4 regions of the [Enterobacter] lignolyticus SCF1 genome follow, and region 3 is predicted to be linked to each of the others. Evidence: predicted binding sites of a transcription regulator. Region 3 holds the regulator's gene; each other region holds the start of a gene.

Region 1 (7,382 bases), 110 kb from region 3:
CCTGCTGGTCAGGGCTTTGCTGTAATACCACCCCTGCGCATACACCACCCCCAGCGTTTGCAGCTGTTTGCGCTGCTCCGGGGTTTCTACGCCTTCCGCCAGCGGCTCCAGCGCTAGCGAACGGGCGAACGCAATGAGCGGCGGCAGCACGCTGTTTCCCGCCGCGGCGCCGATCAGCGTCCTGTCCAGCTTTAGCATGTCGAAGGTGAGCGCCTGAAGGTAGCTCATGTTGGCGTAGCCGCTGCCGAAATCATCGAGGAAAAGCCGGTGTCCGGCCTGGCGATAGCGGGCGGCGGGTTCGGCAATGTCCCAGGGGTCTATCTCGCTGTTCTCAGTGAGTTCGAGGGCGATTTGCTGCGGGCGAACCTGATGCGTTCGGCACAGGAGGGCGAGACGGTCGAGTAGCGCCGTCGTGAGCAGGTCGTCAGGCTCGACGTTGATCGAGACATAGCGCTGCGGGTGCTGGCGCAGCCAGGCGCCCACATCGGTGAAAACCTGCCCGACAATCCAGTGCGTCATCAGGCCGAGCAGGCCGGTTTCGCGGGCAAAGGGGATAAAGCTGTCCGGCGGGATGCACTGGCCATTGCGCTGCGGCCAGCGAACCAGCGCTTCGGCGCCCGCGACGCTGTCGGTATCAAGGCGCATGATGGGCTGATAGCGCACCTCCAGCTGCTGGTTGTGAATCGCGTGCAGGAGCCTGGCGCGCGAAGCGGCAAGCTGCCTGAAAAAGCCAGGCAGGAGATGAGGTTCATCCACAAAATCCATTTTACACCCGAAGCCCCCGGAAAATAATCGCGTTCAGTATTGGCGTTTTATAGCAAGGGAACCATCAGCGCGGGATCAATCCTCTCCAGGAAAATGCCGATTTTAATTGCCTGTTTTCTGCTCAGTTGTCAACCTGCTGTTCCGCTACAATGCGGGTTCATTCTTCGACGAGATTTTCACTGTGGCGTTACTGATCGTTACCACAATTCTGTGGGCGTTTTCATTCAGCCTGATAGGCGAATACCTGGCCGGGCATGTCGACAGCTATTTTTCCGTGCTGATGCGTATCGGGCTTGCGGCGCTGGTTTTTCTGCCGTTTCTGCGCGCGCGTGGGCAGTCTTTGCGCACGCTGCTGCTGTATATGCTGGTCGGCGCGATGCAGCTTGGCATCATGTATCTGTTCAGCTTCCGCGCCTATGTCTACCTGACGGTATCGGAGTTTCTGCTGTTCACCGTGCTCACGCCGCTCTATATCACGCTAATTTATGACCTGCTGAGCAAGCGCAGGCTGCGCTGGGGCTACCTTTTGAGCGCGCTGCTGGCGGTGGTTGGCGCGGCGATCATCCGCTATGACAAGGTCAGCGATCATTTCTGGACCGGGTTAATGTTCGTGCAGCTTGCCAATATCAGCTTCGCGATCGGGATGGTGGGCTATAAGCGGTTAATGGAAACTCGTCCCATGCCGCAGCATAACGCCTTTGCCTGGTTTTATATGGGGGCGTTTATTGTAGCGGTGGCGGCCTGGTTTATGCTCGGCAACCCGCAAAAGCTGCCGACCACCACGCTGCAGTGGGGCATTCTGGTGTGGCTGGGCGTTGTCGCCTCCGGCCTTGGCTACTTTATGTGGAACTACGGCGCGACGCAGGTTGATGCCGGGACGCTGGGGATCATGAATAACGTACATGTTCCGGCCGGGCTGCTGGTGAACCTGGCTATCTGGCAGCAGCAGCCGCACTGGCCGAGCTTCATCACAGGCGCGTTGGTGATAATGGCTTCGCTGTGGGTCCATCGAAAGTGGGTCGCTCCGCGTTGCGCACAAACGGCAGATGATCGCAGGCGTGATTCCGCGCTGAACGAATAAACGCATCGGTTATCGGCTGGCGCTGTTCACCATCGCGAACCGCGGCGTACAGCCGGCTCCACAGCCCCTCGCCCAGGGTTTTGGTTACGACCAGGCCCTGGCGCTCAAAACTTTCCACGACCCAGTGCGGCAGGGCGGCAATGCCCATCCGGGCGGCGACCATCTGGATCAGCAGCAGCGTGTTATCGACGCTTTTAAGCTGCGGGTTGATGCCGGCAGGCTGCAAAAAATGGCGCCAGATATCCAGGCGATTACGCTGCACCGGGTAAATCAGCAGCGTTTCGCTGGCGATATCTTCCGGCGTTACGCGCGCTCTGGCCGCCAGCGGATGTTCCGGCGCGAGGACGAGGCGAACCTCATAGTCGAACATCGGTGAATAGTGCAGGCCGCTGCGCGGCAGAATATCGGAGGTCAGGACCACATCCAGCTCCCCCTGCTGCAGCGCTGGCTGCGGGTCGAACGTCACCCCGGACTTAAAATCCATCTCCACCTGCGGCCAGCTGGCGCGGAAATTCTCCAGCGCGGGGGTCAGCCACTGAATACAGCTGTGGCACTCAATGGCGATGCGCAACGTGGTCTGCTGCGGTTCATTGCAGGCCTGCAGCGCGCGGTTGATCTGCGGCAACACCTGGTGGGCCAGCTGCAGCAGGATCTCGCCCTGCGGGGTAAAGCGCAGCGGTTGACTCTTGCGGACAAAAAGCCGAAAGCCAAGGCGCTGTTCCAGATCGCTGAACTGGTGAGAAAGCGCGGATTGCGTCTGGTGCAGCGTTGCTGCCGCCGCCGCCAGCGATCCGCAGTTTCGCAACGCCTGCAGCGTTTTCAGGTGTTTTATCTCGATCATGAATGTCCTTCACTTCGGCATGAATAAATTGCGCTTGAGGAATATACAGTACCTGCTGATTATGGATGTGTAAACATCTGGACGGCTAAATAACGAATTCCTTAAGAGGCAACCGCATGACAATCAAAAACCATACCCTCGGATTCCCTCGCGTCGGCCTGCGTCGCGAATTGAAAAAAGCGCAAGAAAGCTACTGGGCGGGCAATTCCAGCCGTGAAGCGCTGCTGGCCACCGGCCGCGAGCTGCGCGCTCGCCATTGGCAGCAGCAGCAGGATGCCGGTATCGACCTGCTGCCGGTCGGTGATTTTGCCTGGTACGACCATGTTCTGACCACCAGCCTGCTGCTCGGCAACGTCCCGGCTCGTCATCAGAACAACGACGGCTCCGTGGATATCGACACCCTGTTCCGTATCGGCCGCGGCCGTGCGCCGAGCGGTGAACCGGCGGCGGCGGCGGAAATGACCAAATGGTTTAACACTAACTACCACTACATGGTGCCGGAGTTTACGAAGGGCCAGCAGTTCAAACTGACCTGGACCCAGCTGCTGGATGAAGTAGACGAAGCGCTGGCGCTGGGCCACAGGGTGAAACCGGTGCTGCTGGGGCCAGTAACCTACCTGTGGCTGGGGAAAGTGAAAGGCGAGCCGTTTGACCGTCTCAGCCTGCTGAGCGATATTCTGCCGGTCTATCAGCAGGTACTGGCCGGGCTGGCGAAGCGCGGCATCGAGTGGGTCCAGATCGACGAACCGGCGCTGGTGCTTGAGCTACCGCAGGCGTGGCTGGATGCCTTTAAGCCTGCGTACGACGCGCTCGCCGGCCAGGTGAAGCTGCTGCTGACCACCTATTTCGAAGGCATAACGCCGAACCTGGATACCATTGCTTCTCTGCCTGTACAGGGCCTGCACGTTGATCTGGTGCACGGTAAAGATGACGTCGCAGAGCTGCACAAACGCCTGCCTGCGGACTGGCTGCTCTCCGCTGGCCTGATCAACGGCCGCAACGTCTGGCGCGCGGATCTGACCGAGAAATACGCGCAGATTAAGGACATCGTCGGCCAGCGCGACCTGTGGGTGGCATCGTCCTGTTCGCTGCTGCACAGCCCGATCGACCTCAGTGTGGAAACGCGTCTGGATGCGGAAGTGAAGAGCTGGTTCGCCTTTGCGCTGCAAAAATGCCATGAGCTTTCCCTGCTGCGCGATGCGCTGAACGGCGGCGAGACGGCGGCGATCGCCGAGTGGAGCAAACCGATTCAGGCCCGTCGCCACTCTGCGCGTGTGCATAACGCCGCCGTTGAGAAGCGGCTGGCGGCGATCACCGCCCAGGACAGCCAGCGTCAGAATCCATATCCGCAGCGCGCGAAAGCCCAGCGCGAGCGCTACAACCTGCCGGCGTGGCCGACAACGACCATCGGCTCCTTCCCGCAAACCACGGAGATCCGCGGCCTGCGTCTGGACTTCAAAAAAGGCGCGCTGGATGCGAATAACTACCGCACCGGTATTGCCGCGCACATCAAACAGGCCATTGTGGAGCAGGAACGGCTGGGGCTGGACGTGCTGGTGCACGGCGAGGCGGAACGTAACGACATGGTGGAGTATTTCGGCGAGCATCTGGACGGCTTCGTCTTCACCCAGAACGGCTGGGTGCAGAGCTACGGTTCACGCTGCGTCAAGCCGCCGGTGGTTATCGGCGATATCAGCCGTCCGCAGGCGATTACCGTTGAGTGGGCGAAGTATGCCCAGTCGCTGACCGACAAGCCGGTAAAAGGCATGCTGACCGGGCCGGTGACTATCCTCTGCTGGTCCTTCCCGCGCGAAGACGTCAGCCGTGAAACCATCGCTAAGCAGATTGCGCTGGCGCTGCGTGATGAAGTGGCGGATCTGGAGGCGGCGGGTATTGGCATCATTCAGATTGACGAACCGGCGCTGCGCGAAGGTTTACCGCTTAAGCGCAGCGACTGGGACGCCTATCTGACCTGGGGCGTAGAGGCGTTTCGCATCAACGCCGCGGTGGCGAAAGACGACACGCAGATCCACACCCACATGTGCTACTGCGAGTTCAACGACATCATGGACTCTATTGCGGCGCTGGATGCCGATGTGATCACCATCGAAACCTCGCGTTCGGATATGGAGCTGCTGGAGTCGTTCGAAGAGTTTGAGTACCCGAATGAAATCGGCCCGGGCGTTTATGACATCCACTCCCCGAACGTCCCGAGCGTGGAATGGATTGAAGCCCTGCTGAAGAAAGCCGCCCAGCGTATTCCGGCTGAGCGTCTATGGGTGAACCCGGACTGCGGCCTGAAAACCCGCGGCTGGCCGGAAACCCGCAGCGCGCTGGCGAACATGGTGAAAGCGGCGCAGAATTTGCGTCAGGCGTAATCCGCGGCCGTCGCGGTAAACAGGCCCGGCAACCGGGCCTGTTTGGTTTATTTTTTGGCGCCGTAGCGCGCAAACCACTCCAGCATGCGCTGCCAGCCATCTTTCGCCGACTCTTCATGATAGCTCGGGCGGTAGTCCGCGTTAAAGGCGTGCCCGGCCTCCGGGTAGACGATGATGTCGGCGTGGGCATTGGCCGCCCGTAGCGCGTGACGCATGGTGTCCACGCTCTCCAGCGAAATGCTGGGATCCTGACCGCCGTACAGGCCCAGCACCGGCGCATTCAGCTCAACGGCGATGTCCACCGGGTGTTTCGGCGAATTTAGCGATTTATCGCCAACCAGCTTACCGTACCAGGCCACGGCGGCCTTGAGCTGCGGATTATGCGCGGCATACAGCCAGGCGATCCTCCCGCCCCAGCAGAACCCGGTAATCAGCAGGCGATGGGCGTCGCCGCCGTTGCGCGATGCCCAGCTGGCGACATGGTCGAGGTCGGCCAGCACCTGGGCATCGGGAACTTTGGACACCAGCCCGCTGAACAGCGAGGGGATATCGGCATAATCGTCGGGGCTGCCCTGACGGAAATAGAGCTCCGGCGCAATCGCCAGATAGCCCTCCAGCGCCAGGCGGCGGCAGATGTCGCGGATATGCTCATGTACGCCGAAAATTTCCTGTACCACAATGACCACCGGCAGCGGGCCGGTCGCCTGTTTGGGACGGGCATGGAAAGCCGGCATATTGTCGCCTTGCGATGGGATCGACGTCTCTCCTGAGGAAATGGCGTCTTCTGGGGTACTGACGATGGTCGAGGCCAGGGGAGAGGCCGCAGGTGCAAAACCCGTTTTTTGAGTCATGGTATTCTCCGTACCTTCTAAACTGTGCCATGTCGCGCAGTGTTAACTATAGACCGCAGGTTAACGATCCACAGTGCCAGAAACGGGCTATCTTTTGTGCAGGAACGAAATGGATAGCTCGTTAATGTGATGTAAATCATCATTTAATGGAAAATTAATGCAATCATTTTCATTGGTGGTGATGGGCGTCACGAAAATAGTCCCGTCGCTTCTGTAAAGTACCTTTTTGCTTGTGCTGACAAATCGACCCACAGAGGAGTTTTATATGTCCAAGTCTGATGTTTTTCATCTCGGCCTCACCAAAAAAGATTTACAAGGGGCCCAGCTCGCTATCGTCCCTGGCGATCCTGAGCGTGTGGAAAAGATCGCCGCGCTGATGGATAAGCCGGTAAAACTGGCATCGCATCGCGAATTTACCTCCTGGCGCGCCGAGCTTGACGGTAAGCCGGTGATTGTCTGCTCCACCGGCATCGGCGGCCCGTCCACGTCCATCGCGGTAGAAGAACTGGCGCAGCTGGGCATTCGCACCTTCCTGCGCGTCGGGACGACTGGCGCTATTCAGCCACATATCAATGTCGGCGACGTGCTGGTGACTACGGCCTCTGTACGCCTCGATGGCGCCAGCCTGCACTTCGCACCGATGGAATATCCGGCGGTTGCTGATTTCACCTGCACCACGGCGCTGGTTGACGCGGCAAAAGCCGTTGGCGCAACTACCCACGTGGGCGTGACCGCCTCTTCTGATACCTTCTATCCGGGCCAGGAGCGTTATGACACCTTCTCTGGTCGTGTGGTAAGCCGCTTCAAAGGCTCCATGGAAGAGTGGCAGTCCATGGGCGTCATGAACTACGAAATGGAGTCCGCAACGCTGCTGACCATGTGCTCAAGCCAGGGCCTGCGCGCCGGTATGGTGGCGGGCGTTATCGTTAACCGCACTCAGCAGGAAATTCCGAACGCGGAAACCATGAAGCAGACGGAAAGCCACGCGGTGAAAATCGTGGTGGAAGCCGCCCGTCGCCTGCTCTAACCGACCCCTTTCTCATTAAGGCCGACGCGTTCGGCCTTTTTCTTTTTGCGTAGCGCCTCGCAGGAAACTCCTTTCAAACTGGACGTTTATACAGCACAATTCTATTTTGTGCGGGTAATACCTTGATGCAGGGGGCGTTGTGGATATCTCTATCATTATTTATGCCGTTGTGGCGCTCGCGGCCATGCTGGTCGGGTGGCTGGCGGCAAGCTACCGTCATGCGCAGCAGCAGGCGGATTTGCTGGCCGAGCAGCGGGATATCTTTGGCGAGCTAAGCGCGGTAAAGCAGCAGCTTGCGCAAAACGAGCACTGGCGCGACGAGTGCGCGCTGCTGAACAACGAACTGCGCAGCCTGCGTGAGATCAACACCTCGTTGGAGGCGGATCTCCGCGAGGTTTCCACCCGTCTGGAATCCACCCAGCTGCACGCCGAAGACAAC
Region 2 (7,382 bases), 1.3 Mb from region 3:
GGTACCGGGCGGCCCCCAGAGGATCATCGAATGCAGATGTCCGGCCTCGATGGCGCGCGGCAGAGGTTTACCCGGCGCCAGCAGGTGCTGCTGGCCGATGTACTGCGCTAACGTTTCTGGCCGCATACGCGCGGCCAGAGGTTGAAAGGCATTATCGGAAAAATCGAGCGACAGGTTGCTCACGCGTGCCTCTTACTTGCGTTGGTCATCCACGGTGACGCCCTTCGGCGGGGTGAAGGAGAACTTAGACGCATCCACCGCGCCGTTCTGCTGCGACTTCAGCTGATAGCTGCTGCGCTGCTCGTCCTGCTCCACCGCGCTGAACTGGTGAATGGTGCCGTCACGGCCGACGTTAATCGTAAACTGTTTCAGATTGCCGCTGGAGCCTTTCGGCGTCAGCACGAAGTCATCGCCGTTCTGCTTAATATTGTACTGCTGCCAGTCGCTGGACTGGTTGCGGGCGATCAGCATAAACGGCGTGTTGCTGGTCGCATCTTTCAGCCAGGTAGCCGTCGCCTGCTCAACGAACGGGTTGTAGAACCACAGGGTTTTACCGTCAGAGACCAGCACGCTTTCATCCGGCTGCGTCATATGCCAGTTGAACAGGTTAGGACGTTTTACCCACAGATCGCCCTGTCCGTCCTGCACCGCGTTGCCGCTGCCGTCGGTCACCTTCTGCGTGAAGCTGGCGTGGAAGCTGCTCACCTTATCCAGACGGCTTTTCAGGTCGCTTGCCGCATCGGCCCAAACGCTGCTGGCAACAAAGCTGGTCAGTAAAGCACAGGTGATGGCGATTTTTTTCATCTTGATTCCTTAAATGCGTCACTCCCGACGCGGGAGCCTCTTGTCCCCACTGTAGGCCTCGCGCCCACAGGGGAACAGAAGAAAATGCTGATTCTTTGGTTATTTACCCAACTTTGCACATCAGTCAAACGGCGGCGGCGCCAGCACCTCACGGTTGCCGTTATGACCGGCCTCGCTGACGATGCCCTGCGCTTCCATTTGCTCAATGATGCGCGCCGCGCGGTTGTAGCCGATGCGGAACTGGCGCTGGACGCCGGAAATGGACGCTTTGCGTTTTTCCGTCACGAAGTTAACGGCCTGGTCGAACAGCGGGTCGAGCTCCTCGCCGCTGTCAAAACCACCGCCGCCGCCTTCGCTTTCGCTGTCGGAGGTAATGCCGTCAACGTACTGCGGACGACCGCGCGCCTTCCAGTCCTGCACCACGGCGTGTACTTCCTGATCGCGAACAAATGCGCCGTGAACGCGCACCGGCGCGGCGCTGGAGTTCGGCCCGGCATACAGCATGTCCCCCATCCCGAGCAGCGATTCCGCCCCGCCCTGATCGAGGATCGTACGGGAGTCAATCTTACTGGAAACGGTAAAGGCGATACGGGTCGGAATGTTGGCTTTAATCAGGCCCGTGATCACGTCAACCGACGGACGCTGCGTCGCCAGCACCAGGTGAATACCAGCAGCGCGCGCTTTCTGCGCCAGACGGGCGATAAGCTCTTCCACTTTTTTACCGACGGTCATCATCAGGTCGGCGAATTCGTCCACCATCACCACGATATACGGCAGTTTTTCCAGCGTCGGATGCACGGCATCCATGCTGTCGCCCGGCTTCCAGTATGGGTCCGGAATCGGACGTCCCATACGTGCCGCCTCGGCGATTTTTTCGTTATACCCCGCCAGATTACGTACGCCCAGCGCGGACATCAGCTTGTAGCGGCGCTCCATTTCGTTGACGCTCCAGCGCAGGGCGTTGGCGGCGTCCTTCATGTCGGTGACGACTTCCGTCAGCAGATGCGGGATGCCTTCATAGACCGAAAGCTCCAGCATTTTCGGGTCGATCATGATGAAACGCACATCTTCCGGCTGCGCTTTGTAGAGCATGCTGAGGATCATGGCGTTGACGCCAACCGACTTACCGGAACCGGTCGTCCCGGCAACCAGCAGGTGCGGCATTTTCGCCAGATCGGCAATCACCGGTTCACCGGCGATATCTTTCCCCAGCACCACGGTCAGCGGCGACGGGCTCTCGCGGAATTTCGCGCAGTCCAGCACTTCTCGCAGATACACGGTCTGGCGTTTCTTGTTCGGCAGCTCCAGCCCGACGTACGGTCTGCCGGGGATCACTTCCACCACGCGAACGGCAACGGTCGACAGTGAACGGGCGAGATCGCGGGACAGGTTGGAGATACGGGCGGCTTTCACCCCCGGCGCCAGATTCAGCTCGAAGCGGGTGATAACCGGCCCCGGCGAATAGTTAACGACATCCGCTTTAATGCGGAAATCCGCCAGACGAGCTTCCACCAGTCGCGCCATCTGCTCTAGCGCGAAGGTGTCTACCGGCTCGATTTCCGTCGGCGGCGGGGTTAACAGATCCAGCGACGGCAGCGGCGTGGTCGGCTTATTCAGCGGACGCGAATCGCCATTACGCATCAGCAGCGGGTGAATCAGGCTCTCCTGCGGCTGCGGCTGCGGCGCGGGCTGCGGCGGCTGTTGATATGCGGGCTGCTGTACCTGCTGCGGATGCGCCTGCTGGGCGTACTGCTGCACAGGCGGCTCCTGCGGCGCAACGCCCGGGGTAAAGAGCGGCGCTTTCGGGCCGTCGTCTACCAGCGTTTTCATTGGTGAAAATTCAAAATCCGCCAGCGAGAACGGGTTGGCGCCAGCCGGCTGATCCCCGGCATAGCGCGCCTGCTGCTGGGCGGCAAACTGACGCGCCAGCTCGGCCTGCTCCGCGGTATCGTCGTCTTCCACCGCATCGTCTTCATATTCCTCGCCGTAGCGCTGGTGCTGAGAGGCGGCGAACTGGCGGGCCAGCTCATCCTGCTGCTGCGCCTCGGCCTCCTCGTCGCCGATCGGCTCATCGGAATAGTGCTGATGACGTTCCGCTTCGCGGGCTCGCTCGTCCGCCATGCGCTGCGACGGTATTTTGATGCCAAAAGAGGCGGAGGCCAGCTCGCGGCGCGTCGGCACCCGCACGCGATTCGGACGCGGCAGCTGAGGGCCGATGCCCTCCTTCACCTGCGCGCGCGGCCCTTCGGCCGGGCTGAACAACGGCGCGGAGGCGGCAGCCGTTACCGCTGCGACGCCCGCCGCCTGCTTAACGCTTGCCGCCACGGGCGCAACCGCGACCGTCGGATCGATAGCGGGCACGACTGACGGCGCAACGGCCGGTTTTATCGCGGCGGGCTCCGGCACAGGCTGATACCAGGCCGCCAGCTGTTCACGCTCGCGCGCGCGTTTTTCTTCCACTTCTTCGAAATAATAGAGCGGCGGACGCTGCGGTTTAACCTCTTCCACCGGCTCTGGCTCCGGCATCTCCGGTGCTACCGGCTGCGCAAACACAGGTTCCTGATGCGGCGGATATTCCGGTTCCGGCTGATAATACGTCGGCGGCTCGGCCTGATACACCGGCTGTTCCGGCTGCTGCCAGTATTCAGGCTGCGCAGGCTGTTCAACAACCGGCTCCTGCCAGAACGCTTCAGGCTGCACGTACTCGGGTTTCGCAGGCGCAGCCTGCGGCGGCCAGCTGTCCGGGGACGGCGCGATGGCCGGCTCGGCGGTTTGCGGGCCAGGCACCGGCTGCCATTCCACGGCGGGCTGCATGAGCTCAGCATCGCTGCCAGCAGGCATCGCTGGCGCAATCGGCGCGGCAACGCCCGGAATCGCGCCCGCTGTCGCCGCCGCGGCCGTCACTGCGCCGGTAATCGAATGGCCGTTAAGCAGCGGATCGTTTTCATCCCAGGCCGCCGCCGGACGCGCCGCGCTTTGTCCTGAAAACAGTACGTCGTCCGCGTCCGGCTGGCGCGTAGCGCTATGGCCGGAAAACAGCACGTCGTCCGGATCGACAGACTGCCCCTGCGCGACATAGCGCGCCTCATCGTCGGGGTCGTCCATACGTTTGCCGGAAAACAGCGCCGCGTCGGTGTGACGGCCCATCGGGTTAATAAACTTCTCGGCCATACGCTTGCGGCGGGCCAGCGCGCCGCGCAGGATCCGCGTACGCCGCGCTTCTTTGCGCGGCGGCGCCTGCTCGTCTTCGTCGTCCTCATACTCTTCGTCATCAACCCAGGTGTCGTCACGACGGGTTCTGTTGCTGGCGAAGGTGAGAATATTGAGGATCAGGCTGCCGAGTTTTTCCGCGATGCTGACCCATGACCAGCCGGTAAACAGCGTCAGACCGGCGGCCCAGATGCAAAGCAGCGCAATCGTACCGCCGCTGCTGTGCAGCATCGGCTGCAGCGCCGTGCTCAGCAGGCTGCCAATCACGCCGCCGGAGGCGAAATACCAGATATCATCGGCATTAATGGCCGCCAGGCCGCAGGAGGTCAGGATCAGCGCCAGCACGCCAATCAGGCGTAGCGAAACGGCAAAATAGTCGACGTACTCGTCGCTGGCGCGGTGGCGCCAGGCGAACCAGCAGCCGCCGATGATGATCACCGGAATGGTGTACGCCATCACGCCGAAAATAAAGAACAGCGTGTCGGCAAGCCAGGCGCCGGGCGCTCCGCAAAGATTATGAATAGGCTCATGCCAGGCGGTCTGCGACCAGCTGGGATCTGAAGGGTTAAAGCTGAGCAGAGCGGCCATCAGCCAGACGGCAAAAAGGGAACATAAGAGCAGTAACGCCTCCAGAAGTCGGCGCCCGCTGCTTAACTTGGTAAATGTGACTTCTTTGTCTTCAGTATATTCCTGGCTCAAGAAAGGCTCTCCAGGTTCCAGGCGCTTTCCTGCCTGATGCTAAAACGGACAACAGCGCCGGGTCTCCCCGGCACTGTTGCTGTATGGATTAACAGGAGTGTAATCAACTTGTGCTGATTTTGCACCTGTTCCGTATTAGCGAGTCTTAATAACCAGACGATTACTCTGTTTGACTTCTTCCATAACCACGTAGGTACGGGTGTCGTTCACGCCCGGCAGGCGCAACAGGGTCTCGCCCAACAACTTACGGTACGCTGACATATCCGGCACGCGGGTTTTCAACAGGTAGTCGAAATCACCGGAAACCAGATGACATTCTTGAATTTCTTCAAGTTTCTGTACAGCGGCGTTAAATTGCTCAAACACATCCGGCGCGCCACGATTCAGAGTAATCTCAACAAAAACCAGAAGTGATGCATCCAGATAATGCGGGTTCAGCAGCGCGGTATAGCCCTGAATAAACCCTTGTCTTTCCAGCCGACGCACACGCTCGAGGCAAGGTGTCGGAGAAAGTCCCACTCGCTTAGAAAGCTCGACGTTGGAAATACGCCCATCCTTTTGCAACTCGTTCAAAATGTTACGATCGATGCGGTCGAGATCTTTGCCTGGGCGCTTCTTGCTATCTACCATTATTATTGTCTCTCTGTATTCCTTCCCTACTCCTGTCTTGACCCTGTGCACTTCACTGTTCAGAGCCTGCCCGCTGTTTGCGACATATTTCTGCTACCCGTTATGTCGCCAAACCCAAGGGTACGCGTTGAGAAGCCCGTTGCCTGAAGGCAGCCACCGACATCACGCATGGCGTCTGTCCACGCCATGCGTCGAAAACGTTGACCCGGGTAAAAATGGTATTTCCGTGAATGAAAATTCACCACACACGAAACACTGCTTTTTCTCCCTCCAATGTTTTCGCAAAAGCACAGGTGATTGTCAAAGCAAAACATCGATTTTTAGTACAACATGCCGGATATTCATTATCACTGTGGGTTGATCCTCATGTTATCTCCTTATAATTGCCCTAATCACAGTAGAATGAGTTATAGCAATCGCTGATAAAATCGCCGATTCATAGACAAACTCTATTGCACATATCGTTAACAAAATCCCATCACCCTTTTATTACTCCCGCAAATTCCCTACAATCCCGGCCAATGTCTGCCAACAATTATGGGGATCTCATGGGCACGGCCAAACACAGTAAACTGCTTATTCTTGGTTCTGGACCTGCGGGATACACCGCTGCGGTCTATGCTGCGCGCGCAAACCTGCAGCCGGTGCTGATTACCGGCATGGAAAAAGGCGGTCAGCTGACCACGACCACGGAAGTGGAAAACTGGCCTGGCGATCCGCACGACCTGACCGGTCCGCTGCTGATGGAGCGCATGCATGAGCATGCGACGAAGTTCGATACCGAAATCATCTTCGACCATATCAGCAAGGTTGACCTGCAGAACCGTCCGTTCCGTCTGACCGGCGACAGCGGCGAGTACACCTGCGATGCCTTAATCATCGCCACCGGCGCATCGGCGCGCTATCTCGGCCTGCCGTCTGAAGAGGCGTTCAAAGGCCGCGGCGTTTCCGCCTGCGCCACCTGCGACGGCTTCTTCTACCGTAATCAGAAGGTCGCAGTCATCGGCGGCGGCAACACGGCGGTGGAAGAAGCGCTGTATCTTGCCAACATCGCCGCTGAAGTGCATTTGATCCACCGTCGCGACACCTTCCGCGCGGAGAAAATTCTGATCAAACGCCTGATGGATAAAGTGGAAAGCGGCAACATTGTGCTGCACACCAACCGCACGCTGGAAGAAGTCACCGGCGACCAGATGGGCGTCAGCGGTCTGCGCATTCGCGATACGCAAAACAGCGATATCGTGGAATCGCTGGAGGTCGCCGGCCTGTTCGTCGCTATCGGCCACAGCCCGAACACGGCTGTCTTTGACGGTCAGCTGGAGCTGGAAAACGGCTACATCAAGGTGCAGTCCGGCATTCACGGCAACGCGACCCAGACCAGCATTCCTGGCGTCTTTGCCGCAGGCGACGTGATGGACCACATTTACCGCCAGGCGATTACCTCCGCCGGTACGGGTTGTATGGCTGCGCTGGATGCTGAGCGTTACCTCGACGGTTTAGCTGATAAAGCAAAATAATCTTTACAACTCAGTAACAAAGGTAAAAAAGGCGACGATAAGTCGCCTTTATTTTTGCGACGTTGTAACATTGCCGGGCCCAATATACTCAGATGACACCTGCATAAGCACGCAATGAATAAAACCCGTCAACAAGAGCTTACCCGCTGGTTAAAACAGCAAAGCGTTATTTCCCGCCGCTGGCTGGCAATCTCCCGCGGACTCGGCGTCGTGAGCGGCCTGCTGATTGTCGCGCAGGCCTGGATAATGGCCCGCCTTCTTCACCATATGATCATGGAGAACATTCCGCGTGAAGCGCTGCTGATGCCGTTCATCCTGCTGGTGCTGGTGTTTGTTTTACGCGCCTGGGTGGTGTGGCTGCGCGAACGGGTCGGTTTTCACGCCGGACAGCATATCCGCTTCGAAATCCGCCGCCAGGTGCTGGATCGCCTGCAGCAGGCAGGACCGGCCTGGATTCAGGGGAAACCGGCGGGAAGCTGGGCGACGCTCATTCTGGAACAAATTGACGACATGCACGACTAC
Region 3 (7,382 bases):
CCGGAATTCCCTGGAACAGGCCCAGCATGTGGCGGGTGATATGTCCCAGGTAAGTGCCGTTGCTCAGCTCGCGCTCAATATACGGGTACATGGCACGCACCACGGCGATCGGGTCGGCATCGGCCGCGCTGGCGCCGAAAATCTCGCGATCCACCGTCGCCAGTATGCCCGGGTTCTGGTACACCTCGCGGCCAACCATCACGCCGTCCATATGCTGCAGATGCGCCTTCGCCTCGGCCAGCGATTTGATGCCGCCGTTAATCGACATCGTCAGGTGCGGAAAATCGCGTTTCAGCTGATAGACCCGCGGGTAATCCAGCGGCGGGATCTCCCGGTTCTCTTTCGGGCTTAGCCCGGACAGCCAGGCCTTGCGGGCATGGATGATAAACATCTCGCACTCGCCGCGGCCGGAAACGGTGTTAATAAATTCGCAGAGGAATTCGTAGCTGTCCTGATCGTCGATGCCGATACGGGTTTTGACCGTCACCGGAATCGACGCCGCGTCGCGCATCGCCTTCACGCAGTCCGCCACCAGCTGCGCATTGCCCATCAGGCAGGCGCCGAACATGCCGTTCTGCACGCGGTCCGACGGGCAGCCGACGTTGAGGTTGATTTCATCGTACCCGCGCGCCTGCGCAAGCTTCGCGCACTGTGCCAGCGCCGCCGGATCGCTGCCGCCGAGCTGCAGCGCAACCGGATGCTCCTCCTCGCTATAGGCCAGATAATCGCCTTTCCCGTGAATGATCGCCCCGGTGGTGACCATCTCGGTGTACAGCAGCGTCTGGCGCGACAGCAGGCGCAGGAAGTAACGACAATGCCTGTCCGTCCAGTCGAGCATCGGCGCAACAGAGAAGCGGTGTGCAGGAAAAACGGGGGATTGTGTTTCTGGCAGCATGGCGAAGTAATAAGCATCCGGTAAAAAAGGGGCGCTACTATAGCACAGGCTCAAAAAGGATACGATTTACGTCTCTACAGGTAGCGCCAGGATCAGCCGATCAGCCTCAGGTAAACCTGAATTAAAGCCGCCCGGTCCTGAACAAGCCGGGCATTTCTGCAGAAATGCCCGGCATCAGCTTTGCCTTCACGCTTACTTTCGCGACGGTTTCCCGTCATGAGGGCCAAAAAACTGCGGCGGATGATCCACCCAGCGGTCTTCCCGGGTCGCGGCATACTCCGGATTCAGCGGGTAATAAATCCGGTTATATTTTTTGTTCGCCTCCCCCACGACCAGAAGCCGCACCTCCTCCAGCGTGTTGTTGATGAAGGTATGGCACACCCCGGTTCCCGCCGGAAAACCGACGCTGTCGCCCGGCTCCAGCTGCCAGAGATAGCCGTTGATCCATGCCTGCGGACGCCCCTCCAGCACGTAGATAAACTCTTCCTCGTCGCTTTCCGCATGGGGATACGAGGTGCGGCGCCCCGGCGGCAGGCGCTCATGATGAATACCAAGACGCATCAGCCCAAGCCGACGCGCCAGCGGCGCGCCGATGGACATCAGCTCACGGCTGTCGGCATAGCGCGAATCATCCGCGTCTTCCAGTTCACGCCAGTGGCGAATACAGTCCGGTCTTTTCATGACTTTATTCCTGGATGTTGAGATGCGTCAGGTATAGCACACCCGGCGGGTTCTCGGTGTTTTTGGGATAACATGATAAAGTAAGGGTTTACTTCCACCGATCTGAGGACGTTCATGGAAAAGACCCCATCGCAGGACCTGCTCGCACAGGCTGAAAAGCTGTGCGCTCAACGCGGCGTGCGTCTGACACCGCAGCGTCTCGAAGTTCTACGCTTGATGAGCCTGCAGCAGGGCGCCATCAGCGCTTACGATCTCCTCGATCTGCTCAAAGTCAGCGAGCCGCAGGCAAAGCCCCCGACGGTGTATCGTGCGCTGGAATTTCTGCTGGAGCAAGGCTTTGTCCATAAGGTGGAGTCCACTAACAGCTATGTGCTGTGCCACCTCTTCGATAAGCCGTCTCATACCTCCGCCATGTTTATCTGCGACCGCTGCGGCGTGGTGAAAGAGGAAGCCGCTGAGGGCGTGGAAGACATTATGCATATGCTGGCCGCCCGCATGGGGTTTGCGCTGCGCCACAACGTGATTGAAGCGCATGGCCTGTGCGCGCAGTGCGTTGAAGTGGAAGCCTGCCGTTCTCAGGACTGCTGCGGGCACGACCACACCATTCAGGTTAAGAAAAAGCCGCGCTAAGGCCTGCGGCGGCGTAGCGCCACCGCCAGCCCGTTACGAAAACCAGCTATCGCGCCGCCAGTGCCGACGCCAGATCCATGCCAGCGACATCCCGCGCAGGGCAAGAAAGACGGTCAGCGACAGCCATAGCCCATGGTTGCCGAGCGCCGGGACGCTCAGCAGCGTCAGGGCAAACCCCACCGCCGCAATCGCCATACTGTTACGCATCTCCGCCCCTCGCGTGGCGCCGATAAACATGCCGTCCAGCAGGTAGCACCAGACGCCGATCACCGGCAGCACCATCTGCCAGAAAACGTAGCGGTCCGCCAGTTGGCGCAGTTCCGCAAGCGAGGTCAGCAGGGCGACGATGTGCTCGCCGGCGATGGCATAGACCCCGGCAAACGCCAGCGCCACAATGCCCGCCTGTCGGCAGGCCGCGTTCCACACGTGCAGCAGCTGGCTGCCGTCGCGGGCGCCGTAGGCCTGTCCTGAATGGGCCTCCACCGCAAAGGCAAAGCCGTCGAGGGCGTAGGCGGTAAAGGTCAGCATCGTCATCAGAACCGCATTGACCGCTACGATATCGGGGCCCAGGCGCGCGCCGAACACCGTCAACGCGCCAAAGCACAGCTGCAGCAGCAGGGAACGCAGCATGATGTCGCGGTTGAGCGCCAGCAGGCGACGGAAGTTGCCGCGCCACGTCGTTTTCAGCATCGTCACGCTGATGCCGCGCAGGGTCATCACCCGCCGTACCATCAGCAGACCGATGAAGAAGGTCGCGTACTCGGCGCAGACGGTCGCCAGCGCGGCGCCCTGCACGTTCATATGCAGCCCCATCACCAGCCAGAGGTCGAGCGCAATGTTAAGCACGTTGCCCACCACCAGCAGGATAACCGGCGCCCGGGCGTACTGTACGCCGAGCAGCCAGCCAAGCAGCACCAGATTAGCCAGAGAGGCCGGGGCGCTGAGCCAGCGGATTTCAAGAAAGCGTCTGGCCTGCTCCAGCACCGCATCGCTGCCGCCCACAATATGCAGCGCCAGCTCAATCAGCGGCGTACGCAGCAGGACGATCGCCGCCCCGGCGCCCAGCGCCAGCAGCAGCGGCTGGATCAGCGCCCGCGCCAGGCGCAGAGGGTCTCGCGCACCAAACGCCTGAGCGGTTAATCCCGTGGTGCTCATACGCAGGAACAGCAGCAGCATAAACAGGAAACTGGTCGCCGTTGCGCCAATGGCAACGCCGCCCAGGTACACCGGGCTGTCGAGATGGCCGATCACGGCGGTATCCACCAGGCCAAGCAGCGGTACGGTGATGTTGGAGAAAATCATCGGCAGCGCGAGGCGCCATAACGCTTTATCCGCAGGGGTAAACAGCGACATGGAGAAAACCTGTGGTGATCAGAAATCGCGGCGGCGCCAGGAAAAGCGCCGCCGGAGAAGGGAGGAAATTACAGCCACTCGCCGTTGCGAATCACGCCGACCGCCAGTCCTTCGATGGAGAAATTATGCTGACGCAGATCGACCACAATCGGGGAAAACTCGCTGTTTTCCGGCAGCAGTTCCACGACGCTGCCCTGCTTTTTCAGACGCTTCACGGTAACTTCATCGTCGATACGCGCGACGACGACCTGGCCGTTACGCACGTCCTGCGTTTTATGTACCGCCAGCAGATCGCCGTCGAGGATGCCGATATCCTTCATCGACATGCCGCTTACGCGCAGCAGGAAGTCCGCGCTGGGTTTGAACATCGCCGGGTCGACCTGGTAGTGACCCTCAATGTGCTGCTGCGCCAGCAGCGGTTCACCCGCGGCGACGCGCCCCACCAGCGGCAGCCCTTCTTCCTCTTCCGTCAGCAGACGGATCCCGCGGGAAGCGCCGGAAACGATTTCAATTGCGCCTTTACGCGCCAGCGCTTTCAGATGCTCTTCAGCAGCGTTCGGGGAGCGGAACCCCAGACGCTGCGCGATTTCCGCACGCGTGGGTGGCATCCCCGTCTGGCTGATGTGATCCCGGATGAGATCAAACACCTCTTGCTGCCTGGTCGTTAACGCTTTCATTCCGCCCCCTGGGTGTATATACAGTTATGCTGTGAGTATATACAGTTAACGGCGAATTTGGAACCACAAAACGCATAAAAAACCAGACGTTTGCGCAATTCCACGAGCCTTATCGCAAATGTGGCCAGAGAAGCGTGCCCCAGGTGATGAGGGCGATAAAAATCGACAGCAGCACCGCCGCCGACCCCATATCCTTAGCGCGCCCCGACAGCTCATGGCGTTCGGAACCGATGCGATCGACCACCGCTTCAATCGCACTATTGAGAATTTCCACTATCATCACCAGAAGCACAGAGCCAATCAGCAGCACGCGCGTAATGGCGTCGACATCCAGCCAGCACGCGATAATGACGGCGATGACGGCCACGGTGCCCTCCTGACGGAATGCGGCTTCGTTTTTCCACGCGGCGCGGAATCCCTGCCAGGAATAGCCTGCCGCTTTGATGATTCGGGTAAGCCCGGTGGTATCATTTGCCATCAAAAAACCCTTTTTTCATATTTAGCGTCAATGTCACTTTGCATCAAACGCGGTAGAACAGAAATCCTGCGCACTTTCTGTTATCCTTGCGGCGCATTTGCATGATTAACCAGAGGCTTTACATCGTTTATGTCTGGCTGGCCACGAATTTACTACAAATTACTGAATTTACCATTAAGCGTGCTGGTAAAAAGCAAGTCCATTCCGGCGGAACCTGCCCCGGAGCTTGGGCTCGATACGTCACGCCCTATTATGTACGTTCTGCCGTATAACTCGAAGGCGGACCTACTGACGCTGCGCGCCCAATGCCTGGCGCACGACCTCCCCGACCCGCTGGAACCGCTGGAAATCGACGGCACCGTGCTGCCGCGTCATATTTTCATCCATGGCGGACCGCGCGTGTTTACCTGGTACACGCCGAAAGAAGAGTCCATCAAGCTGTTCCATGACTACCTGGATCTGCATCGCAGCAATCCGAATCTGGACGTGCAGATGGTGCCGGTTTCGGTAATGTTCGGCCGCTCGCCGGGTCGTGAAAAAGGCGAGGTCAACCCGCCGCTGCGCATACTCAACGGCATCCAGAAATTCTTCGCCGTCACCTGGCTTGGCCGCGACAGCTTTGTCCGCTTCTCGCCGTCGGTGTCGCTGCGCTGGATGGCCACCGAACACGGCACTGATAAAACGATAGCCCAGAAGCTGGCGCGCGTCGCGCGTATGCACTTTGCCCGTCAGCGTCTGGCGGCAGTAGGCCCGCGCCTGCCGGCGCGTCAGGACCTGTTCAATAAGCTGCTGGCGTCGAAAGCCATCGCCCGCGCCGTAGAAGACGAAGCGCGCAGCAAGAAAATCTCCCATGAGAAAGCGCAGCAAAACGCCGTGGCGCTGATGGAAGAGATCGCCGCCAACTTCTCCTATGAGATGATTCGCCTGACCGACCGCGTGCTGGGCTTTACCTGGAACCGTCTGTACCAGGGGATCAACGTCCATAACGCCGAGCGCGTGCGCCAGCTGGCCCACGACGGCCACGAGATTGTCTATGTGCCCTGCCACCGCAGCCATATGGACTACCTGCTGCTCTCCTACGTGCTCTATCACCAGGGGCTGGTGCCGCCGCATATCGCCGCCGGCATCAACCTGAACTTCTGGCCCGCCGGGCCGATTTTCCGCCGCCTGGGCGCGTTCTTTATTCGCCGCACCTTTAAGGGCAACAAGCTCTACTCCACCGTTTTTCGCGAGTATCTGGGCGAGCTGTTCAGCCGCGGCTACTCCGTGGAGTATTTTGTCGAGGGCGGCCGCTCCCGTACCGGGCGTCTGCTGGATCCGAAAACCGGCACCCTGTCTATGACCATCCAGGCGATGCTGCGCGGCGGCACCCGCCCAATCACCCTCGTGCCTATCTACATCGGCTACGAACACGTGATGGAAGTGGGCACCTACGCCAAAGAACTGCGCGGCGCGACGAAAGAGAAAGAGAGCCTGCCGCAGATGCTGCGCGGCTTAAGCAAGCTGCGCAACCTCGGCCAGGGCTACGTCAACTTCGGCGAACCTATGCCACTGATGACCTGGCTCAACCACCACGTTCCGGAGTGGCGCGAGTCTATCGACCCGATTGAAGCCATTCGTCCGGCCTGGCTGACCCCGACGGTCAACAGCATTGCCGCCGATCTGATGGTGCGTATCAACAACGCCGGGGCGGCGAACGCCATGAACCTGTGCTGTACCGCCCTGCTCGCCTCCCGCCAGCGTTCGCTGACCCGCGAGCAGCTGACGCAGCAGCTGGAGTGCTATCTGCAGCTGATGCGCAACGTGCCATACTCGACGGACTCCACGGTTCCGACGGCGACCGCCAGCGCGCTTATCGATCACGCGCTGCAGATGAACAAGTTCGAAGTCGAGAAAGACACCATCGGCGATATCATCATTCTGCCGCGCGAGCAGGCGGTGCTGATGACCTACTATCGCAACAACATCGCGCATATGCTGATTCTGCCGTCGCTGCTGGCGGCTATCGTCACCCAGCATCGCCACATTTCCCGCGAAAGCATGCTGCGCCATGTGGAAACGCTCTATCCGATGCTGAAAGCCGAGCTGTTCCTGCGCTGGGACACCGCGGAGCTGGCGGGCGTTATCGACATGCTGATTGCGGAAATGCAGCGCCAGGAGCTTATCTCGCTGCATGATGACGAGGTGCGGATCAACCCGTCGCACTCCCGCTCCCTGCAGCTGCTGGCCGCAGGCGCTCGCGAGACGCTGCAGCGCTATGCGATCACCTTCTGGCTGCTGAGCGCTAACCCGTCCATCAACCGCAGCACGCTGGAAAAAGAGAGCCGCACGGTGGCGCAGCGCCTGTCGGTGCTGCACGGCATCAACGCGCCGGAGTTCTTCGATAAAGCGGTATTCAGCACGCTGGTGCTGACGCTGCGCGACGAGGGCTATATCAGCGATACAGGCGATGCGGAGCCGGAAGAGACGATGAAGGTCTATCAGATGCTGGCGGAGCTGATTACCTCCGACGTGCGTTTGACTATCGAGAGCGCGTCGCAGGACGCGTAAACGCAAAAGGCCCTCTCAGCGAGAGGGCCTTTTTATTAGCTGAAGTAGCTCATCGCCAGGCCGATAAACAGCACCAGCCCGACATAGTTGTTGTTCATAAAGGCCTTAAAGCAGGCGT
Region 4 (7,382 bases), 1.8 Mb from region 3:
GACTTTGGCCTGAGCAAAGGCCAAAACTACGGGATTGTGGAAGCCTGTAAGAACGGTCTCGTGACCTCGACAACGGCGCTGGTCAACGGTACCGCGATTGACCACGCAGCGCTGCTGAGCCGCTGTTTACCGGAGCTGGCGGTGGGGATGCACTTTGTCCTCACCCTGGGCTCGCCGCTTTCCGCCATGCCGGGACTGACCCGCGAGGGTAAGTTCGGCAAGTGGATTTGGCAGATGGCGGAAGAGGACGCGCTGCCGCTCGATGAGATAGCCGGCGAGCTGGACCGTCAGTATCACCGCTTTGTCGAGCTGTTTGGTAGTGAACCGACGCACATCGACAGCCACCATCACGTGCATATGATCCCGCAAATTTTTCCGCTGGTGGCGGAGTTTGCGAAGTCAAAAGGGGTGGCGATGCGTATCGACCGCGGCCTCGCGGCGCGGTATCAGCTTGACGACAGCGGCGTGCGCAGCAGCGACGGTTTCGCCAGCGAGTTTTACGGCGAGGCCATCAGCGACAGCCTGTTCCTGCAAACGCTGGATACGTCGGCGGGTCAGGGAGAGCGGTCGCTGGAGGTGATGTGCCATCCGGCGTTTGTCGATAATACCATTATGGGCAGCGCGTACTGCTACCCGCGTCTGGCGGAGCTGGATGTTCTCACCTCGCCGTCGCTGAAATATGCGGTGGCGGAGCGCGGGTACCGTCTGGGAACCTATCGCGACGTCTAATCTCCGGCGCCCGGGAGCGATTTTTCTTCCGGGCGCGTCCCCATTTTGTCCAGAAAGAAAGCACGCAGGGCGCGACGTTCAGGGGCACAATCGGCTATCATAGTGATTTTCCGCCTTTGTTATTTCTCTGGTGAATTTTCTGTCATGAAACCGCTGCGCCATCAAAACCGCCCTGTTATCAGCTATGTTCCCCGCGTTGAGCCCGCGCCGCCGGACCATGCGTCGAAAGTCGACGGTTTTCGGGACGTCTGGCTGCTGCGGGGGAAATACGTGGCGTTTGTGCTGATGGGGTCCCACTTTCGTCGTTCGCAGGCGTTCAGCGTACCGGAAGCCGCCCAGCGATGGGCGTCGCAGATGCGCCAGGAAGGGGAAATCGAAGAGTAAAAAAAACCGCCGAACGTTCGGTAATGCCAGTCAGTTAAGCGACTGACTGGCTGTTTTTCTCCAGGTTTTACTGTATTTCTGGGGCCTTTCTTTTACTGTTCGCGGGAAGGCTCTTTCCCTTCTTATCGGTAATTTCACCAACTGTCCCATGCTTTCAAGATCACGCATCAGCTCCGGGATACGACCTGGCGAAGCGCCCTGCAGAGTCATCAGCATTCGCATCACCATTCCACATGATTCTGAGAAGCTTAGCTGATTCGGCCAGTATCCCTTCAGGCTTCCCGCCATTTTAATCATCTGATATCTCACAAGATTATAGGCCAGTAACACTCCCCAGAGCTCCTGTTCTACAAGCTCTGGCTTTTTACTTCTCAGCGTCAGTCTGCTCAGTTGCATCGTCTGTTTTATCTCCCTGTAACCCAGTTCGATTTCCCACCGATGGCCGTACAGGTCTGCCATCTCACCGCCCGGGAAGCGCATTGCATCCGTCATTGACGTCAGCAGATGGCAGACTTTTCCTTTACGAGTGAACGTCAGCAGTCGCGCTGTTATTTCTTCACCCAGCTCCGGCCATTTTTTCCGTGCCTGCGGGCTGGTTTTCAGCGTGACCAGGTGATCGCCTTTACCCAGCTTTCTCTCCTCTTCATACTGTGCTCCCTTTTTCAGCGGGATCATCCAGTGCCGGTGTTCTCCCGCCAGGCTCCAGGCGTTCAGCAGACCCAGCGAGTAATAACCTTTATCCATCAAAGTCAGTGTGTTATCACCTGTCTGAGATATCAGCTGCTCTGCGAGTGCATTTTCGCTCTCTTTCATTGTGCCAAAGGCTGCAGCCGTGAGCAGATGGCTGGTCAGCTCCATCTGGCAGACCATTTTTACCTGCGGATAGAGTCCCGGTTTTCCGCCGTGTGTCTGACGCGGGAAGGCTGTATCATTTTCCGGCGTATCCTGTGTTCGCCAGACCACGCCATCCACGGCCAGCAGCGTCAGGCCGCACCAGTGTGGATGTGCCGTGGCTCCATGCCAGAGTTGTGCGGTTTGGGTGAATACACGGCGAACGGCCTCACTCCCCAGACGCTGGCGGGCCTGAATAACGGCACTGGGGGCGACGAAAGGACGGTCGCCCGGCAGCATGATATCCAGGCGATTAACAATCTGGTGAAGAGGCTCCTTACGCTCAAGCGCCATACCGACAATACACCAGACCATCATTTCCAGCGGCAGGCGGCGCTTGCGCAGGGTGACTGTGCCGGACTCAGCAAGGCAACGTGAGATAAGTTCAGGGTCGAGATAATCCCCTAAAGAAGTCAGTGGGTTACGCAAAGAATCGTAACGGGAAACAAGATCAAGAGCCTGTCCAATGTGCATAAAAAAATCCGGAAACGGGTGAGCATTTCCGGATTCTTACACAGCCACTGGATCGGTCAACCGATCCTTAACTGATCGGCATTACCGAACGTTCGGCGGTTTTTTTGTTGTTAGCGGTGGGCCAGTTCGACTTCGTCGTCGCTGTCGAGAACGGCTTTATCCGTCTGGCGCAGCCACTGGCTGGTGAGGGTGCCTGCGGTCATGGAACCGCTGACGTTCAGCGCGGTACGCCCCATATCGATCAGCGGCTCAACGGAAATCAGCAGCGCCACTAAGGTTACCGGCAGGCCCATCGCCGGCAGCACGATCAGCGCGGCGAAGGTCGCGCCGCCGCCGACGCCCGCCACACCGGCGGAGCTGACGGTGACGATACCGACCAGCGTGGCTACCCACAGCGGATCCAGCGGGTTAATGCCGACGGTCGGCGCCACCATCACGGCCAGCATCGCCGGATACAGGCCCGCGCAGCCGTTCTGGCCAATGGTCGCGCCAAAGGAGGCCGAGAAGCTGGCGATGGATTCCGGTACGCCCAGGCGGCGGGTCTGCGCTTCCACGTTCAGCGGAATCGAGGCTGCGCTGGAACGGCTGGTAAAGGCAAAGGTCAGTACCGGCCACACCTTACGGAAATATTTCAGCGGGTTAACGCCGTTGACGCCGAGCAGCAGGCCGTGCACGACAAACATAATCGCCAGGCCCAGGTAGGACGCGACCACAAAGCCGCCAAGCTTAATGATGTCCTGCAGGTTGGAACCGGCCACCACTTTGGTCATCAGCGCCAGCACGCCGTACGGCGTTAACTGCATCACCAGACGGACCAGCTTCATCACCCAGCTCTGCAGCGTGTCGATAGCGGTCAGCACGCGCTGGCCTTTCGGTTCGTCATCTTTCAGCAGCTTGAGCGCGGCGACGCCGAGGAAGGCGGCAAAGATAACCACGCTGATGATCGAGGTCGGGTTGGCGCCGGTGAGATCGGCAAACGGGTTTTTCGGAACGAAGGAGAGCAGCAGCTGCGGGACGCTGAGGTCAGCGACTTTACCGACATAGTTGCTCTGGATAGCGTTCAGTCGCGCGGTTTCCGCGCTGCCCTGCACCAGGCCTTCCGCGGTTAAGCCGAACAGATTGGTGACCAGCACGCCGACCAGAGCGGCAATCAGGGTGGTGAAAAGCAGGGTGCCGATGGTCAGAAAGCTGATTTTCCCCAGCTGAGAGGCGTTGTGCAGACGGGCGACGGCGCTCAGAATGGAGGCGAAAACCAGCGGCATAACGATCATCTGCAGCAGCTGAACATAGCCGTTGCCGACAATATTAAACCACTGTACGGAGTCTTTCAGCACCGCGCTGTCGGCGCCGTAAATCAGCTGCAGCGCAAGGCCAAAGACCACGCCCATCGCCAGACCTACCAGCACCTTTTTGGCCAGACTCCACTGTTTGTGGCGGGTTTGCGCTAGAGCAAATAGCAACACCGCGAACACGATAATGTTCGCTATTAATGGAAGGTTCATCCCCGTTCTCCTGATTATTATCTGGCCCTGTTGAGGGCGCATCTGTAATGGCGCAAGAGTATCAGAAGTGCGATGTCGCGCTTATATCCATATGGAATGGGTTATTCCAAAGTGAAGCGTTTCGCCTGGTTATTGTCCCGTCTGGTGATTAATAAAGCGATCGAAGCGCAGCTGCAGGGCGCTGATGAGGGTGGATGACCAGCGTACGGCGTTATTTTCCGGCAGCGACTGCGGCATCCAGACGGCCCAGACGAACAGCGCCATGCACAGCACGCGCTCCAGCTGGTTGCCTTTGCGCGGCGCCAGAATCGGTACGCGAAAGCGCCAGCGGCAGGGCCACAGCAGCGGGACGCCGGCCGGGGTCAGCATATCGGCAAGGATATGGCTGAGATAGCCCAGCACCAAGCCCTGTACCGCATCGGCGGGGATAATCCAGCTGTCGGGCACTTTGAGGTAAAACAGCGTCAGGGCGCCAAACACCGCCAGCAGGCTGTGGGTGAAGCCGCGGTGGCCGAAGGCCCGGGCGATGGGTTTGGCTATCCAGCTTAGCCGCTGGCCGAGAAACGACTTCGGGTGGTCGATATCCGGCAGCAGGCAGGTCAGCACGGCGGCGGGTACAATATGCCACCAGTCGCCCTGCGCCAGCACGGGCGTCAGCTCGGCGTTTTTGGCAAAAACCGCGCAAGCGATGGAAAAGAGAAGGTGGCCTTCCGCCGTCATGATCGTACCCGTAAAACTGTCAATTCATACAGTATAGGGTTTTTATACAGTAGGCGGAAGAGGTGACGGTGTAACTCTTTGTCACAAAGCGGACATATTCCCCTCAGCCGCAGCGGGCGACCGAGGGCGCAGCGGTTATTCGCCCAGCAGATGAACCGCGCGAAGCTGTTCCAGCGAGCCGAGCCGGACGTCGGCCAGCGCATAGCGCGGGTCGCCGGCGTTCTCATGCTCCGGCACCACGATGGAGCGCATCCGCGCCGCTTTGCTGGCGACCATGCCGTTAACGGAATCTTCCAGCGCCACGCAGGACAGCGGGCTGACACCGAGCCTGTCGGCGCAATCGATATACACCTGCGGGTGCGGCTTGCTGTAGGGCAGCTTTTCGGCGGAGGCAAGCGCGTCAAACTGGTCGCGCAGCTCGAACATCGTCAGCACTTTTTCCAGCATATGCAGCGGAGAGGCCGACGCGAGACCGACCTTCAGCCCCTGCGCTTTGCACAGCGCGACCGCTTCGCGAACGCCCGGCAACAGCGGACGCTCTGCTTCAACCAGCGCGATGGCGCGGTTAATGATGGTTGCCGTCACTTCGTCGCGGCCTGGCCCCTGCCACGGCTGCTGGGCAAACCACAAGTCCACCACCATGTCGATGCGTAACCCCAGCGTGTCCGGCAGCTCGTTACGGCGGGAAATATCAACCCCCAGCCCGGCAATGACGTCCAGTTCGGCCCGATCCCAGAGGGGTTCGGAATCAATCAGTAAACCATCCATATCAAAAATAGCGGCAAGAATTTGGCGCTGGGCTGCCATAAAGCGACTCCTGTAGGGTAGTAAGACATAAGCATCGCAACAATCGTACACCATATCGCTTTTAAAGCGCAGGCGAAAACCGTCAACTAAAGGTAGACTTACAGCCAAACAGAGCGCGTCTTAACAAGGGGAACCCATGACGTATCAACAAGCTGGACGCATCGCCGTGCTGAAGCGTATTGCTGGCTGGGTGATTTTTATTCCAGCCGTAGTTTCCACCCTGATTTCCATTCTTAAATTCATGTATGAGCACAGCGAAAAGCAGCCGGGGATCAACGCGGTGATGCTCGATTTTGCCCACGTGATGATTGAGATGATGCGCTTTAACACGCCGTTTCTGAACGTTTTCTGGTACAACTCGCCGCTGCCGGATTTCCACAACAGCGCCAATATACTGTTCTGGATTATCTATGTGCTGGTGTTCGTCGGGCTGGCGCTGCAGGCGTCCGGCGCGCGGATGAGCCGCCAGGCGAAATTTTTGCGCGAAGGGGTTGAGGACCAGATGATCCTTGAGAAAGCGAAAGGGGCGGAAGGGTTGAACCGGGAGCAAATCGAAGCGCGTATCGTCGTACCGCACCACACCATCTTACTGCAGATCTTCCCGCTGTATGTGCTGCCGGTGGTGATTATCGTCTGCGGCTACTTCTTCTTCTCGCTGCTGGGCTTTTTATAATCGCGGATGGCGGCCACAAAAAAGCCCGGTATTTCACCGGGCTTTTTGCATTTATACCTGCGGCAGAGCGCGGGGTTTGCCTTCGCTGTCCACCGCCACATAGATAAACAGCGCTTCGGTGGCTTTATAGCGCTGGCCGATAGGCTCGGAGGAGACCTTTTTCACCCACACCTCAATGTTGATGGTAATAGAGGTGTTGCCGCGCTTTACGCAGCGGGCATAGCAGCAGACCACGTCACCGACGGCGACCGGACGCAGAAAGGTCATACCGTCAACGCGGACGGTGACGACGCGGCCATGGGCAATCTCTTTGGCCATGATCGCGCCGCCGATATCCATCTGCGACATCAGCCAGCCGCCAAAAATATCCCCGTTGGCGTTTGTGTCGGCAGGCATCGCCAGCGTACGCAGCACCAGGTCGCCCTGCGGCGCATCGATCTTCACGGTCATTATTTGTCGTCCTGCGGCATATGGCGGTAAATATAGATGCCGCTAAGCAGCGTAAAGACCAGCGTCAGGGCGGTTAACCCGAAGACCTTAAAGTTTACCCAGATGTTCTGCGGCAGCCAGAACGCGATATAGATATTCGCCAGGCCGCAGAGAATAAAGAACACCGCCCACGCAATATTGAGGCGCGACCAGACAAACTGCGGCAGAGTCAGCTCTTTACCCAGCATGCGCTGAATCAGCGGCTTTTTCATGACCCACTGGCTGACCAGCAGGGCGCCGGCGAACAGGACGTAAATCACGGTAACCTTCCACTTAATAAACTCATCGTTGTGGAAGAAAATGGTCAGACCGCCAAAAACGGCGACCAGCACGAAGGTGATCAGCGCCATTTTTTCGACTTTGCGATAGCGTACCCAGCTGTAAATCAGCACCACAGCGGTGGCGACAATCAGCGCCGTGGTCGCGGCATAAATGTCGTAAAGTTTATAGAAGGCGAAGAAGACCACCAGCGGTAAAAAATCCAGAAACTGCTTCATACATCGGTTCCGTAATTCAGTAACGGCCAGGCAGCGCCTGGCCTGGAAAGATTAGCTACGAATAAGCATATACAGGCGGAATAAATAGATCAGCAACAGCGCCGAAATAAGGTTGCTGATGCAGTTTACCACCACGGCGCCGACTTCCGGCGTAAGAACGGCGAAGCCCGAGGCAAACATCAGCAGCAGGGTTTTCGCCAGCAGCCAGCTGATGAC

What was found. Region 3 encodes LexA, which represses DNA repair genes until DNA is damaged. Its sites were predicted from a motif close to TNCTGTATGTACATACAGNA; they were not measured.
Region 1: the regulator LexA is predicted to act here: its motif matches at 2,719-2,738, upstream of metR (HTH-type transcriptional regulator MetR).
Region 2: the regulator LexA is predicted to act here: its motif matches at 4,791-4,810, upstream of ENTCL_RS14410 (DNA translocase FtsK 4TM domain-containing protein).
Region 4: the regulator LexA is predicted to act here: its motif matches at 4,715-4,734, upstream of ENTCL_RS12630 (metal-dependent hydrolase).

Annotation. Positions count from the first base shown of each region.
Region 1 is NC_014618.1:4,544,884-4,552,265, reverse strand. Features, by position in the region: gene ENTCL_RS21100 (EAL domain-containing protein) at 1-765, opposite strand, end outside; gene ENTCL_RS21095 (carboxylate/amino acid/amine transporter) at 947-1,846, shown strand; gene metR (HTH-type transcriptional regulator MetR) at 1,734-2,687, opposite strand; gene metE (5-methyltetrahydropteroyltriglutamate--homocysteine S-methyltransferase) at 2,804-5,065, shown strand; gene ENTCL_RS21075 (dienelactone hydrolase family protein) at 5,113-5,916, opposite strand; gene udp (uridine phosphorylase) at 6,182-6,943, shown strand; gene rmuC (DNA recombination protein RmuC) at 7,083-7,382, shown strand, end outside.
Region 2 is NC_014618.1:3,088,340-3,095,721, forward strand. Features, by position in the region: gene rarA (replication-associated recombination protein RarA) at 1-183, opposite strand, end outside; gene lolA (outer membrane lipoprotein periplasmic chaperone LolA) at 193-804, opposite strand; gene ENTCL_RS14410 (DNA translocase FtsK 4TM domain-containing protein) at 925-4,713, opposite strand; gene lrp (leucine-responsive transcriptional regulator Lrp) at 4,849-5,343, opposite strand; gene trxB (thioredoxin-disulfide reductase) at 5,892-6,860, shown strand; gene cydD (heme ABC transporter permease/ATP-binding protein CydD) at 6,975-7,382, shown strand, end outside.
Region 3 is NC_014618.1:4,437,467-4,444,848, forward strand. Features, by position in the region: gene dusA (tRNA dihydrouridine(20/20a) synthase DusA) at 1-895, opposite strand, end outside; gene ENTCL_RS20590 (cupin domain-containing protein) at 1,088-1,576, opposite strand; gene zur (zinc uptake transcriptional repressor Zur) at 1,691-2,206, shown strand; gene dinF (MATE family efflux transporter DinF) at 2,240-3,559, opposite strand; gene lexA (transcriptional repressor LexA) at 3,628-4,236, opposite strand; gene ENTCL_RS20610 (diacylglycerol kinase) at 4,346-4,714, opposite strand; gene plsB (glycerol-3-phosphate 1-O-acyltransferase PlsB) at 4,844-7,264, shown strand; gene ubiA (4-hydroxybenzoate octaprenyltransferase) at 7,300-7,382, opposite strand, start outside.
Region 4 is NC_014618.1:2,685,676-2,693,057, reverse strand. Features, by position in the region: gene chbG (chitin disaccharide deacetylase) at 1-729, shown strand, start outside; gene cedA (cell division activator CedA) at 874-1,113, shown strand; gene ENTCL_RS12640 (IS4 family transposase) at 1,144-2,478, opposite strand; gene ENTCL_RS12635 (L-cystine transporter) at 2,589-3,980, opposite strand; gene ENTCL_RS12630 (metal-dependent hydrolase) at 4,110-4,700, opposite strand; gene hxpB (hexitol phosphatase HxpB) at 4,836-5,507, opposite strand; gene ENTCL_RS12620 (YniB family protein) at 5,644-6,180, shown strand; gene yciA (acyl-CoA thioester hydrolase YciA) at 6,232-6,630, opposite strand; gene ENTCL_RS12610 (septation protein A) at 6,630-7,166, opposite strand; gene ENTCL_RS12605 (YciC family protein) at 7,218-7,382, opposite strand, start outside.